3 regions of the Bacillus cereus group sp. RP37 genome follow, and region 2 is predicted to be linked to each of the others. Evidence: a T-box and tRNA genes for the amino acid it is inferred to sense, from the RefSeq annotation. Region 2 holds a T-box; the other regions hold tRNA genes.

Region 1 (3,249 bases), 440 kb from region 2:
ATTGCTCTTTTGATAGGAACTTAGCTCTCTTACACATATAAAAGAATGTAAATTCTAATACTTCTTTATGGGATAATAGATGTTTACAGTCTGTTATACATTTCTCATTAAATTTAACTCTATCCCAGATTTCTACATCCCCATCAGTTAATTCACCAATACGATATTTGATAATTAAATAGTTTAAAGCAACCGCTTGCGTCAAAAGATCCCATGTTTCATATTCCAATGAAGTGTGAACAAACTCAGCTAATCCTTGAGTTATCATAAAAGTATTTGCTTCTTCATACCAACCAATCTCTTGGCATAAGCGAAGAATACGTACTAAAGTTGGAATTTCATCTTTATGAAACTGCGGTAAATTCTTTGTTTTATTCATTCCATATACGATAAATGCCGCTAAATTTTCTTCTTTATAAAATTCTTTTTCTTTCCACACTAATATAGTTCGTTCTTTCCCTTCACCTTTTGGATGACAAGGTACAAGCAAAGAAAATAATTCAGCGAAATTATTTGGTTCTATATATGTATCTGTAACCAAATTCCAATTTGGATCGCGCTGTACAGCCCTCATATAATTCCCCCTCCCTTTTGTCTACATAGGAAATATTAATCCATTATTACATCACTAACAATGAATATTGTTATATTCAAAATCTTTCATAATACTTATATCTATCAGTATATCATTTTTTCTCTTATTTAAAATTAGGAATGACAAATTTAAATAAACTGTCGAAATTACTAACTGTATACTTATTATATAATGTCTCAGATACATCATGCTAACATATTAGTTTAATTCTATATACTAGAATAATGCATCTGATTTTTATACGTAACTTACCCCACTAATTAAAATCTTTCTTCATTCCGTATGCTCCGAGATTTCACTTAAAGCAAATCCAGCTTGATCATCTGCCGATTCTCTTATAGCTAAATCACCTAGTGCTAGCATCCCAACGAGTTGACCACTCTCAACTACTGGTAATCGTCTAATTTGATACTGTGCCATTAACTCTGTGGCTTTTTCAATAGAATCATCTGGAGAAACTGAAACAATGTTTGTTGTCATTACATTTGTAATTTTATTAGATCCAGGATGTTTCTCAGCAATCCCTCGAACAACTAAATCTCGGTCCGTAACAAGCCCAACAACTTGCTCATTTTCAACAACCGGAATCAATCCAATCGATTCTTCTTTCATCTTTACAGCAGCCTCATATACATTGTCTAGCGGTGTACAATGTACAATATGAGTACTCATACAGTCTCTCACTCGTGTCATTTTTGTCTCCTCCTTTTTATACATACCATAGCTTTTCCTAAATTCCTTTATTTATTTCAGGAAAATCAGTTGATAAAGGAGGATTAACGCACAATAAAAAAGAGTCAGCATATTGCTGACTCTTTTTTTTATGACCCGTACGGGATTCGAACCCGTGTTACCGCCGTGAAAGGGCGGTGTCTTAACCACTTGACCAACGGGCCATGGCTCCGCAGGTAGGACTCGAACCTACGACCGATCGGTTAACAGCCGATAGCTCTACCACTGAGCTACTGCGGAATAATATATATGGTGGGCCTAAATGGACTCGAACCATCGACCTCACGCTTATCAGGCGTGCGCTCTAACCAGCTGAGCTATAGGCCCATATACTTTTACAGGGGCAGTAGGAATCGAACCCACACTGGAGGTTTTGGAGACCTCAGTTCTACCTTTAAACTATGCCCCTAAAGGATGCCGGCTAGAGGACTTGAACCCCCAACCTACTGATTACAAGTCAGTTGCTCTACCAATTGAGCTAAGCCGGCATAAAAAAAATGGTGGCTCGGGACGGAATCGAACCGCCGACACGAGGATTTTCAGTCCTCTGCTCTACCGACTGAGCTACCGAGCCAACATAAATGGCGGTCCCGACCGGGGTCGAACCGGCGATCTCCTGCGTGACAGGCAGGCATGTTAACCACTACACCACGGGACCATTTGGTTGCGGGGACAGGATTTGAACCTGCGACCTTCGGGTTATGAGCCCGACGAGCTACCGTGCTGCTCCACCCCGCGACAATATAATGTTTTTTAAAAAATGGAGGAGGTAGAGGGATTCGAACCCCCGCGCGACTCTCGCCGCCTGTCGGTTTTCAAGACCGATCCCTTCAGCCGAACTTGGGTATACCTCCATGAAGGAAAAAATAAAATTTTATTATTATATGTATCTAAACCATTTAAAAAGAAAATGGAGGAGGTAGAGGGATTCGAACCCCCGCGCGATTCTCACCGCCTGTCGGTTTTCAAGACCGATCCCTTCAGCCGAACTTGGGTATACCTCCGAGACATATAATAAATAAAGTGGAGCCTAGCGGGATCGAACCGCTGACCTCCTGCGTGCAAGGCAGGCGCTCTCCCAGCTGAGCTAAGGCCCCATGTTTTTGGGAATATCGGGAAGACAGGATTTGAACCTGCGACCCCCTGGTCCCAAACCAGGTGCTCTACCAAGCTGAGCCACTTCCCGTTAATAAAAGCGCGCCCGAGAGGAGTCGAACCCCTAACCTCTTGATCCGTAGTCAAACGCTCTATCCAATTGAGCTACGGGCGCATATGGTGCCGAGGGCGGGGGTCGAACCCGCACGGTGGTCACCCACCGCAGGATTTTAAGTCCTGTGCGTCTGCCTGTTCCGCCACCCCGGCATGTCATATTGAAAATTGGAGCGGAAGACGGGATTCGAACCCGCGACCCCAACCTTGGCAAGGTTGTATTCTACCACTGAACTACTTCCGCAAGACATGTTTGAGTTATTTCATTAAAAGTGCGGGTGAAGGGAGTCGAACCCCCACGCCAAAGGCGCTAGATCCTAAGTCTAGTGCGTCTGCCAATTCCGCCACACCCGCATATTTGATTAAAATGGTGAGCCATGAAGGATTCGAACCTTCGACCCTCTGATTAAAAGTCAGATGCTCTACCAACTGAGCTAATGGCTCTTAATGGCTGGGCTAGCTGGATTCGAACCAGCGCATGACGGAGTCAAAGTCCGTTGCCTTACCGCTTGGCTATAGCCCATTAATTAAGAATGGTGGAGGGGGGCAGATTCGAACTGCCGAACCCGAAGGAGCGGATTTACAGTCCGCCGCGTTTAGCCACTTCGCTACCCCTCCGACATATATGGTGGAGGATGACGGGATCGAACCGCCGACCCCCTGCTTGTAAGGCAGGTGCTCTCCCAGCTGAGCTAATCCTCCATTTTGCCTGG
Region 2 (3,249 bases):
TATCATTACATCGAGGACGAATTGTTAGAGCTTCCGCAAAAATTGTTGGAAGACGTACATCATAAGGCTTATATTCGTAAAAATCATGAACGTTTGCAGCAAGAGTATTGCTTTGTTGTTACAGATGGAAAAGGAATTATTGCGATCGACACAATTGGTTACAATGTACCAATTCGAAAAAGTAGACTTATACCACGCCAAGAGCAGATGGTATATGAGATGGTAGAAAGCGTACAAGCAGAAAAGTATGAGTTCCAAGTAGAAGAAATGGAAAAAGAACATCATATTTTATCACCATCACCTTTCATTATGAATGGCTTAACTCGTAAAGAAAGACAGCTAAAACAATTATTATTTATGGCGTTAGATCAATTACATACAACGAAAAACACAGCAGAAATTCGCTATTGGTTCACAGAGTGGGATCCATCAGCATACGGAATGGTTCAACATATGGAATTTGAAGATATTTGGGCTAGATTGTATGATGAAGCGAAAGCAGGCTGGTCTGAGAAGCACGAACAATTATGCGAGCGTCTTGTAAAAGGACAGCCATTTTTTGAAAAGTTATGGGAAATGGAAAACGAGCAAAAGGTAAATTAAAAAAACCGCCAATTGGCGGTTTTTTTAATTTTGTGTAGTCTAGCTCCGGCGGCAAGAATATTCGGTGGCTTCGCGCCTTCCTGCGAGGCAAAAAGCGCCTCTACGTCAGGAGCTCCATCCCCCTCATATTCTAAGCGAGCCGCCTCCGCTTTTTATGTAATCCAGCTCCGGCTCCTAGCCCTTCGCGTCTAAGAACCTTCCCCACGAGAAGGTAAAAAGCACCTTCTGTGGGAAAGAACCTTAGCCGTCAGGGCTAAGCAGTCGCCTCCGCTTTTTACATTACCTACGTTTTCTGCTTAGTCCCATTGCGTTTTCTACTTTGCGTAGTTGTTTGAATGCAACGCGGTTTGCTTTTTCGGCACCTTTGTCTAGAATTTCGTCTAGTTCTGGTGAGTTGATTAGTTCGTTATATTTGTCTTGGATTGGACGAATTGCTTCTACGACTACTTGTGCTAGGTCGCCTTTGAAGTCGCCGTATCCTTTTCCTTCGTACATTGTTTCGATTTCTTCAACTGTTTTTCCAGAGAATGAAGAGTAGATTGTTAATAAGTTAGAGATGCCAGGTTTGTTTTCTTTATCAAATTTCACGATACCTTCAGAATCAGTTACAGCACTCTTAATTTTCTTTTCAATTGTTCTTGGTTCATCAAGCATGCTGATCATTGATTTTGGATTTGGATCAGATTTACTCATTTTTTTCGTAGGCTCTGTTAATGACATAACGCGAGCTCCTACTTTTGGAATGCGAATTTCAGGAACAGTGAACACTTCACGGAAGCGTTTGTTGAAACGCTCTGCTAGATCACGTGTTAATTCCATATGTTGTTTTTGGTCATCACCAACAGGTACGATTTCAGTGTTGTAAAGTAAAATATCAGCAGCCATTAATGGTGGGTACGTTAGTAATCCAGCTGGAACTGAATCTCTGCCCGATGATTTATCTTTATATTGCGTCATACGCTCTAATTCTCCAACGTAAGCAACTGATTGCATAATCCATCCTAGTTGAGCGTGTGCCGGTACTTCTGACTGTACAAATAAAGTAGCTTTTTCAGGATCGATGCCGCATGCTACATAAAGTGCAGCAAGACTGCGGATGTTTTTACGAAGTTGTACGGGATCTTGAGGTACTGTAATTGCATGTTGGTTTACAATACAGAAATAACAGTCGTGTTCATTTTGAAGCTCCGTAAATTGCTTCATAGCTCCTAAATAGTTTCCAAGTGTAATCGTTCCACTTGGCTGAATACCAGAAAAGATAACTGACATAAGTAATTCCTCCTAAATTTGAATGCGTGATGGGGGAAGAGAAGGCAAACAAAAAAGCCCATTCATCCCAAAAACTATAGGGACGAATGGACCGCGGTACCACCCTAATTATTTCACTACTGTGAAATCTCTCTAATCCATAATAACGTTTGGATATAACGCCAAAGCCTACTACTTTCGGTTCGGTTTGGTGCTCAAAAGCCCATTCCATACTGTACAATTACTTGTTCACACCAGCCACAAGCTCTCTGAAATTGCCTCAATATGTACTCTTCTTTATCATCGCATACATATAAATTTATTTATTGTTACCTGAGCTCTTTTAATATGAAAGAACTAAAGTTTTATAACAAAATGTTTTGCTGATTATTATATCATATGGGATAGTGTTTGCAAACTACATCAAAATAGTAAAGCTAATGATGGTCGAGAACAACCCAAGAACGAGACCTGTAATGCAAATTGGATACGTCCATTTGAATGAATATGTTTTATAAATACGTTCTTTCTTATCGACAGGTTCCTCTACTTCTTCAATTAATGAGTCAATTTTTTTGTTCGTACCAAATACTCTTTGGAAGGCGTAAATTGTTACGTTAAAAAATCCATTTTGAAATATGAATAAAAAACCGCCTATAAGAATAAAAAATAGCGCAATATAAAACGAGATATTGACAAAATTCAACAAAAATTGCGATGAAACGAGGAATGCGCCAATACTAGAAGCGACTATCGCTATGAAAATTAGTATACAAGTATGAAAAAAAACTTTATTCAAAATGTTCCCCTCCGTCAAAATATTACTAGAATTATTATACTATAAAAGCTATAATATGTACTAGAATTAATTTTTTGAAAATTATACGCAATTAAAGGTCTGATTTCAAGATGATGGTAGCAATGTTAACGTATCCCTTTACAAAAAAATAAAAAAATAAACATTTTATTAAAAATTTTAACAAAAAAACAAAAAACTATATTCACAATTGTTATATTATATGTATAATGAAAATTGTAGAAACTTGGAGATTATTCTTTCAATTCTACTTTTTTACAAGTGAGGGTACAGGAAGTGCAATTAGGGGAGGCAACACAACATGAAGAAAAAGATACCGTTATTACTTGCATCGACGTTGACGGTCAGTATGTTAGGAGCTTGTAGTTACCAAAAAGAGGATAATAAAGCAGGCGCAAAAGAAAAATCCTCAAACAAGCAAGTGTTAAATCTAACCGAGACAGCTGAAATTCCAACTATGGATACGACGTTATCAACAGATGCAGCATCTTCTAACATCATGAATAACACAATGGAGGGATTATATCGTCTGGGGAAAGACGATAAACTTGTTCCAGGTGTCGCTAAATCTTATGAGAAAT
Region 3 (3,249 bases), 660 kb from region 2:
TCAGATAACTTTATTGCCAAATCAATTTTTTCATCAAAATATTTTTTACGGTCTTCTTTCAAATTTAATAGTTGAAAAGATTTATAGTTATCAAATAAGCTTTTTAATTGCCAAATTTTCATACCTTTTACTCCTTTATAATTTAATTAGTAAAACAATTAAGATTATTCAGGTTGATTTAATTTTAAACTACCGTCCAATAATCTTTCTCTTATATTCTGCAAAGCTGCAACTGCTCGATTACCCCCAAAGCGTTTAACTTCGCCTAATACTCTGTATACTTCTCTTATATACTCTGGACCATGATCACCTATATGTAATGCTTCAGTAGTCACATATTCATTCACTTTATACGGTAAAAATACCCCATTAGCAGCAGAAGCATGATGTATCTCAATCTCTTTTAATAATTCCTGTACTTCCACTGTCCTGCTATCATTTCAAGCTACAATGTGATGTGCTGCATTAGAATATGGGATTGCTTCAATTCCTGCAGCCTTAAGTTCTTCACGTAATACTTTAGATGCTATATACGAATCGGGATACTCATTTTTTTACATTTACTCTATCAAGAACTTTATCCACATAATCTTTTATTACTTCTTGTACACCCTTAATTCTACTTCTTCCACCAGTTTCGGAAAACATAAATGTATCACGAGCTTCTTGTAAAGCTTCAAAAGCCTTTATATGATTGTTACCAAAGCCACTAGTACCTGCAAATGCAAATCGTTCTTTCAATGGTAATTGATTTGAAACGGACGAGATACCTTCTGATAATTTTGTTAGATTCGCACCTTTTTCGATATTATCATCTGATAAATTTCCATCAACTAAATTACCATTATAACGTTCATCAGCATTACGTTAACCTATAAGAATTAACGTAATAGGCGATACATTAACATTAATTTGAACACACAAAAAAAGCGTCCCCACAAAGTAGGAACGCTTGATATTACTGTATACTCACGATTAATTGAAGATAAAAACAAATAAAAAAAGACGATCACTCGTCTTTTAACCGATACCGATGGTCGGGGTCGAACCGACACTCCCGAAGGAACACGATTTTGAGTCGTGCGCGTCTGCCAATTCCGCCACATCGGCACAAAAGAAAAGGCGGCAACCGGATTTGAACCGGTGATAAAGGTTTTGCAGACCTCTGCCTTACCACTTGGCTATGCCGCCATATTAAATTTCATTGGAGCGGAAGACGGGATTCGAACCCGCGACCCCAACCTTGGCAAGGTTGTATTCTACCACTGAACTACTTCCGCAAAAATGGCTGGGCTAGCTGGATTCGAACCAGCGCATGACGGAGTCAAAGTCCGTTGCCTTACCGCTTGGCTATAGCCCATCGATTTCTTACTTAATTATATGTAAGTATCCATTAGATTATTTGTAATTTTAAAAATAAAAATGGGGCGACTGATGGGAATCGAACCCACGAATGCCGGAGCCACAATCCGGTGCGTTAACCACTTCGCCACAACCGCCATGTTGTGTAAATATATTTGGCAGGGGCAGTAGGAATCGAACCCACACTGGAGGTTTTGGAGACCTCAGTTCTACCTTTAAACTATGCCCCTATGTAAATGGTGGAGGGGGGCAGATTCGAACTGCCGAACCCGAAGGAGCGGATTTACAGTCCGCCGCGTTTAGCCACTTCGCTACCCCTCCGAAACTTACATGGTGCCGGCTAGAGGACTTGAACCCCCAACCTACTGATTACAAGTCAGTTGCTCTACCAATTGAGCTAAGCCGGCGTATTTTATTAAAATAAATGGTGGCTCGGGACGGAATCGAACCGCCGACACGAGGATTTTCAGTCCTCTGCTCTACCGACTGAGCTACCGAGCCTTATTAAAATGGCGGTCCCGACCGGGGTCGAACCGGCGATCTCCTGCGTGACAGGCAGGCATGTTAACCACTACACCACGGGACCATTTGGTTGCGGGGACAGGATTTGAACCTGCGACCTTCGGGTTATGAGCCCGACGAGCTACCGTGCTGCTCCACCCCGCGACAATATTATTCATATAATTTATATGGTGGAGGATGACGGGATCGAACCGCCGACCCCCTGCTTGTAAGGCAGGTGCTCTCCCAGCTGAGCTAATCCTCCAAAAGTGGTGACCCGTACGGGATTCGAACCCGTGTTACCGCCGTGAAAGGGCGGTGTCTTAACCACTTGACCAACGGGCCAAATATTATAAATCCTATGGCGGAGAGCAAGGGATTCGAACCCTTGATACGCTTGTGACGTATACACGATTTCCAATCGTGCTCCTTCGGCCAACTCGGACAGCTCTCCAATGGCTCCGCAGGTAGGAATCGAACCTACGACCGATCGGTTAACAGCCGATAGCTCTACCGCTGAGCTACTGCGGAATAATATTGCCTGGCAACGTCCTACTCTCACAGGGACAAGGTCCCAACTACCATCGGCGCTAGAGAGCTTAACTTCCGTGTTCGGTATGGGAACGGGTGTGACCTCTCTGCCATCATTACCAGACATTATTCTTTTGAGACAATCATTATTATAACTTATTCACTTTAAAAGTCAATAAGTTTTTTATGTTCTCTCAAAACTAGATAACATTTGCTTCATATTATATGGTTAAGTCCTCGATCTATTAGTATTCGTCAGCTCCACATGTCACCATGCTTCCACCTCGAACCTATCAACCTGATCATCTTTCAGGGATCTTACTAGCTTACGCTATGGGAAATCTCATCTTGAGGGGGGCTTCATGCTTAGATGCTTTCAGCACTTATCCCTTCCGCACATAGCTACCCAGCTATGCCCTTGGCAGAACAACTGGTACACCAGCGGTGCGTCCATCCCGGTCCTCTCGTACTAAGGACAGCTCCTCTCAAATTTCCTACGCCCACGACGGATAGGGACCGAACTGTCTCACGACGTTCTGAACCCAGCTCGCGTACCGCTTTAATGGGCGAACAGCCCAACCCTTGGGACCGACTACAGCCCCAGGATGCGATGAGCCGACATCGAGGTGCCAAACCTCCCCGTCGATGTGGACTCTTGGGGGAGATAAGCCTGTTATCCCCGGGGTAGCTTTTATCCGTTGAGCGATGGCCCTTCCATGCGGAACCACCGGATCACTAAGCCCGACTTTCGTCCCTGCTCGACTTGTAGGTCTCGCAGTCAAGCTCCCTTATGCCTTTGCACTCTACGAATGATTTCCAACCATTCTGAGGGAACCTTTGGGCGCCTCCGTTACA

What was found. The T-box of region 2 lies ahead of trpS (tryptophan--tRNA ligase). A T-box ahead of a tRNA ligase gene usually reads a tRNA of that ligase, here a tRNA-Trp.
Positions count from the first base shown of each region.
Region 1: it encodes a tRNA-Trp, which carries the amino acid that the T-box ahead of trpS (tryptophan--tRNA ligase) is inferred to sense. The anticodon was not compared.
Region 3: it encodes a tRNA-Trp, which carries the amino acid that the T-box ahead of trpS (tryptophan--tRNA ligase) is inferred to sense. The anticodon was not compared.

Region 1 is NZ_JARVHP010000001.1:4,633,982-4,637,230, forward strand. Features, by position in the region: gene QCI44_RS24505 (DUF3965 domain-containing protein) at 1-574, opposite strand, end outside; gene QCI44_RS24510 (CBS domain-containing protein) at 869-1,288, opposite strand; tRNA gene QCI44_RS24515 (tRNA-Glu) at 1,420-1,491, opposite strand; tRNA gene QCI44_RS24520 (tRNA-Asn) at 1,493-1,567, opposite strand; tRNA gene QCI44_RS24525 (tRNA-Ile) at 1,578-1,654, opposite strand; tRNA gene QCI44_RS24530 (tRNA-Trp) at 1,666-1,736, opposite strand; tRNA gene QCI44_RS24535 (tRNA-Thr) at 1,743-1,815, opposite strand; tRNA gene QCI44_RS24540 (tRNA-Phe) at 1,826-1,901, opposite strand; tRNA gene QCI44_RS24545 (tRNA-Asp) at 1,910-1,985, opposite strand; tRNA gene QCI44_RS24550 (tRNA-Met) at 1,989-2,065, opposite strand; tRNA gene QCI44_RS24555 (tRNA-Ser) at 2,089-2,181, opposite strand; tRNA gene QCI44_RS24560 (tRNA-Ser) at 2,239-2,331, opposite strand; tRNA gene QCI44_RS24565 (tRNA-Ala) at 2,352-2,424, opposite strand; tRNA gene QCI44_RS24570 (tRNA-Pro) at 2,440-2,513, opposite strand; tRNA gene QCI44_RS24575 (tRNA-Arg) at 2,524-2,597, opposite strand; tRNA gene QCI44_RS24580 (tRNA-Leu) at 2,601-2,689, opposite strand; tRNA gene QCI44_RS24585 (tRNA-Gly) at 2,706-2,780, opposite strand; tRNA gene QCI44_RS24590 (tRNA-Leu) at 2,810-2,890, opposite strand; tRNA gene QCI44_RS24595 (tRNA-Lys) at 2,905-2,980, opposite strand; tRNA gene QCI44_RS24600 (tRNA-Gln) at 2,985-3,059, opposite strand; tRNA gene QCI44_RS24605 (tRNA-Tyr) at 3,071-3,154, opposite strand; tRNA gene QCI44_RS24610 (tRNA-Val) at 3,163-3,238, opposite strand; rRNA gene rrf (5S ribosomal RNA) at 3,244-3,249, opposite strand, start outside.
Region 2 is NZ_JARVHP010000001.1:4,196,346-4,199,594, reverse strand. Features, by position in the region: gene QCI44_RS22170 (YjbA family protein) at 1-603, shown strand, start outside; gene trpS (tryptophan--tRNA ligase) at 883-1,872, opposite strand; T-box leader at 1,948-2,164, opposite strand; gene QCI44_RS22160 (DUF3899 domain-containing protein) at 2,270-2,650, opposite strand; gene QCI44_RS22155 (peptide ABC transporter substrate-binding protein) at 2,970-3,249, shown strand, end outside.
Region 3 is NZ_JARVHP010000001.1:4,860,925-4,864,173, forward strand. Features, by position in the region: gene QCI44_RS25570 (imm11 family protein) at 1-122, opposite strand, end outside; partial or broken gene QCI44_RS25575 (AHH domain-containing protein) at 165-801, opposite strand; tRNA gene QCI44_RS25580 (tRNA-Leu) at 1,029-1,110, opposite strand; tRNA gene QCI44_RS25585 (tRNA-Cys) at 1,121-1,191, opposite strand; tRNA gene QCI44_RS25590 (tRNA-Gly) at 1,206-1,280, opposite strand; tRNA gene QCI44_RS25595 (tRNA-Gln) at 1,286-1,360, opposite strand; tRNA gene QCI44_RS25600 (tRNA-His) at 1,424-1,499, opposite strand; tRNA gene QCI44_RS25605 (tRNA-Trp) at 1,519-1,592, opposite strand; tRNA gene QCI44_RS25610 (tRNA-Tyr) at 1,600-1,683, opposite strand; tRNA gene QCI44_RS25615 (tRNA-Thr) at 1,694-1,769, opposite strand; tRNA gene QCI44_RS25620 (tRNA-Phe) at 1,788-1,863, opposite strand; tRNA gene QCI44_RS25625 (tRNA-Asp) at 1,873-1,948, opposite strand; tRNA gene QCI44_RS25630 (tRNA-Met) at 1,952-2,028, opposite strand; tRNA gene QCI44_RS25635 (tRNA-Val) at 2,053-2,128, opposite strand; tRNA gene QCI44_RS25640 (tRNA-Glu) at 2,134-2,208, opposite strand; tRNA gene QCI44_RS25645 (tRNA-Ser) at 2,226-2,317, opposite strand; tRNA gene QCI44_RS25650 (tRNA-Asn) at 2,320-2,394, opposite strand; rRNA gene rrf (5S ribosomal RNA) at 2,403-2,518, opposite strand; rRNA gene QCI44_RS25660 (23S ribosomal RNA) at 2,620-3,249, opposite strand, start outside.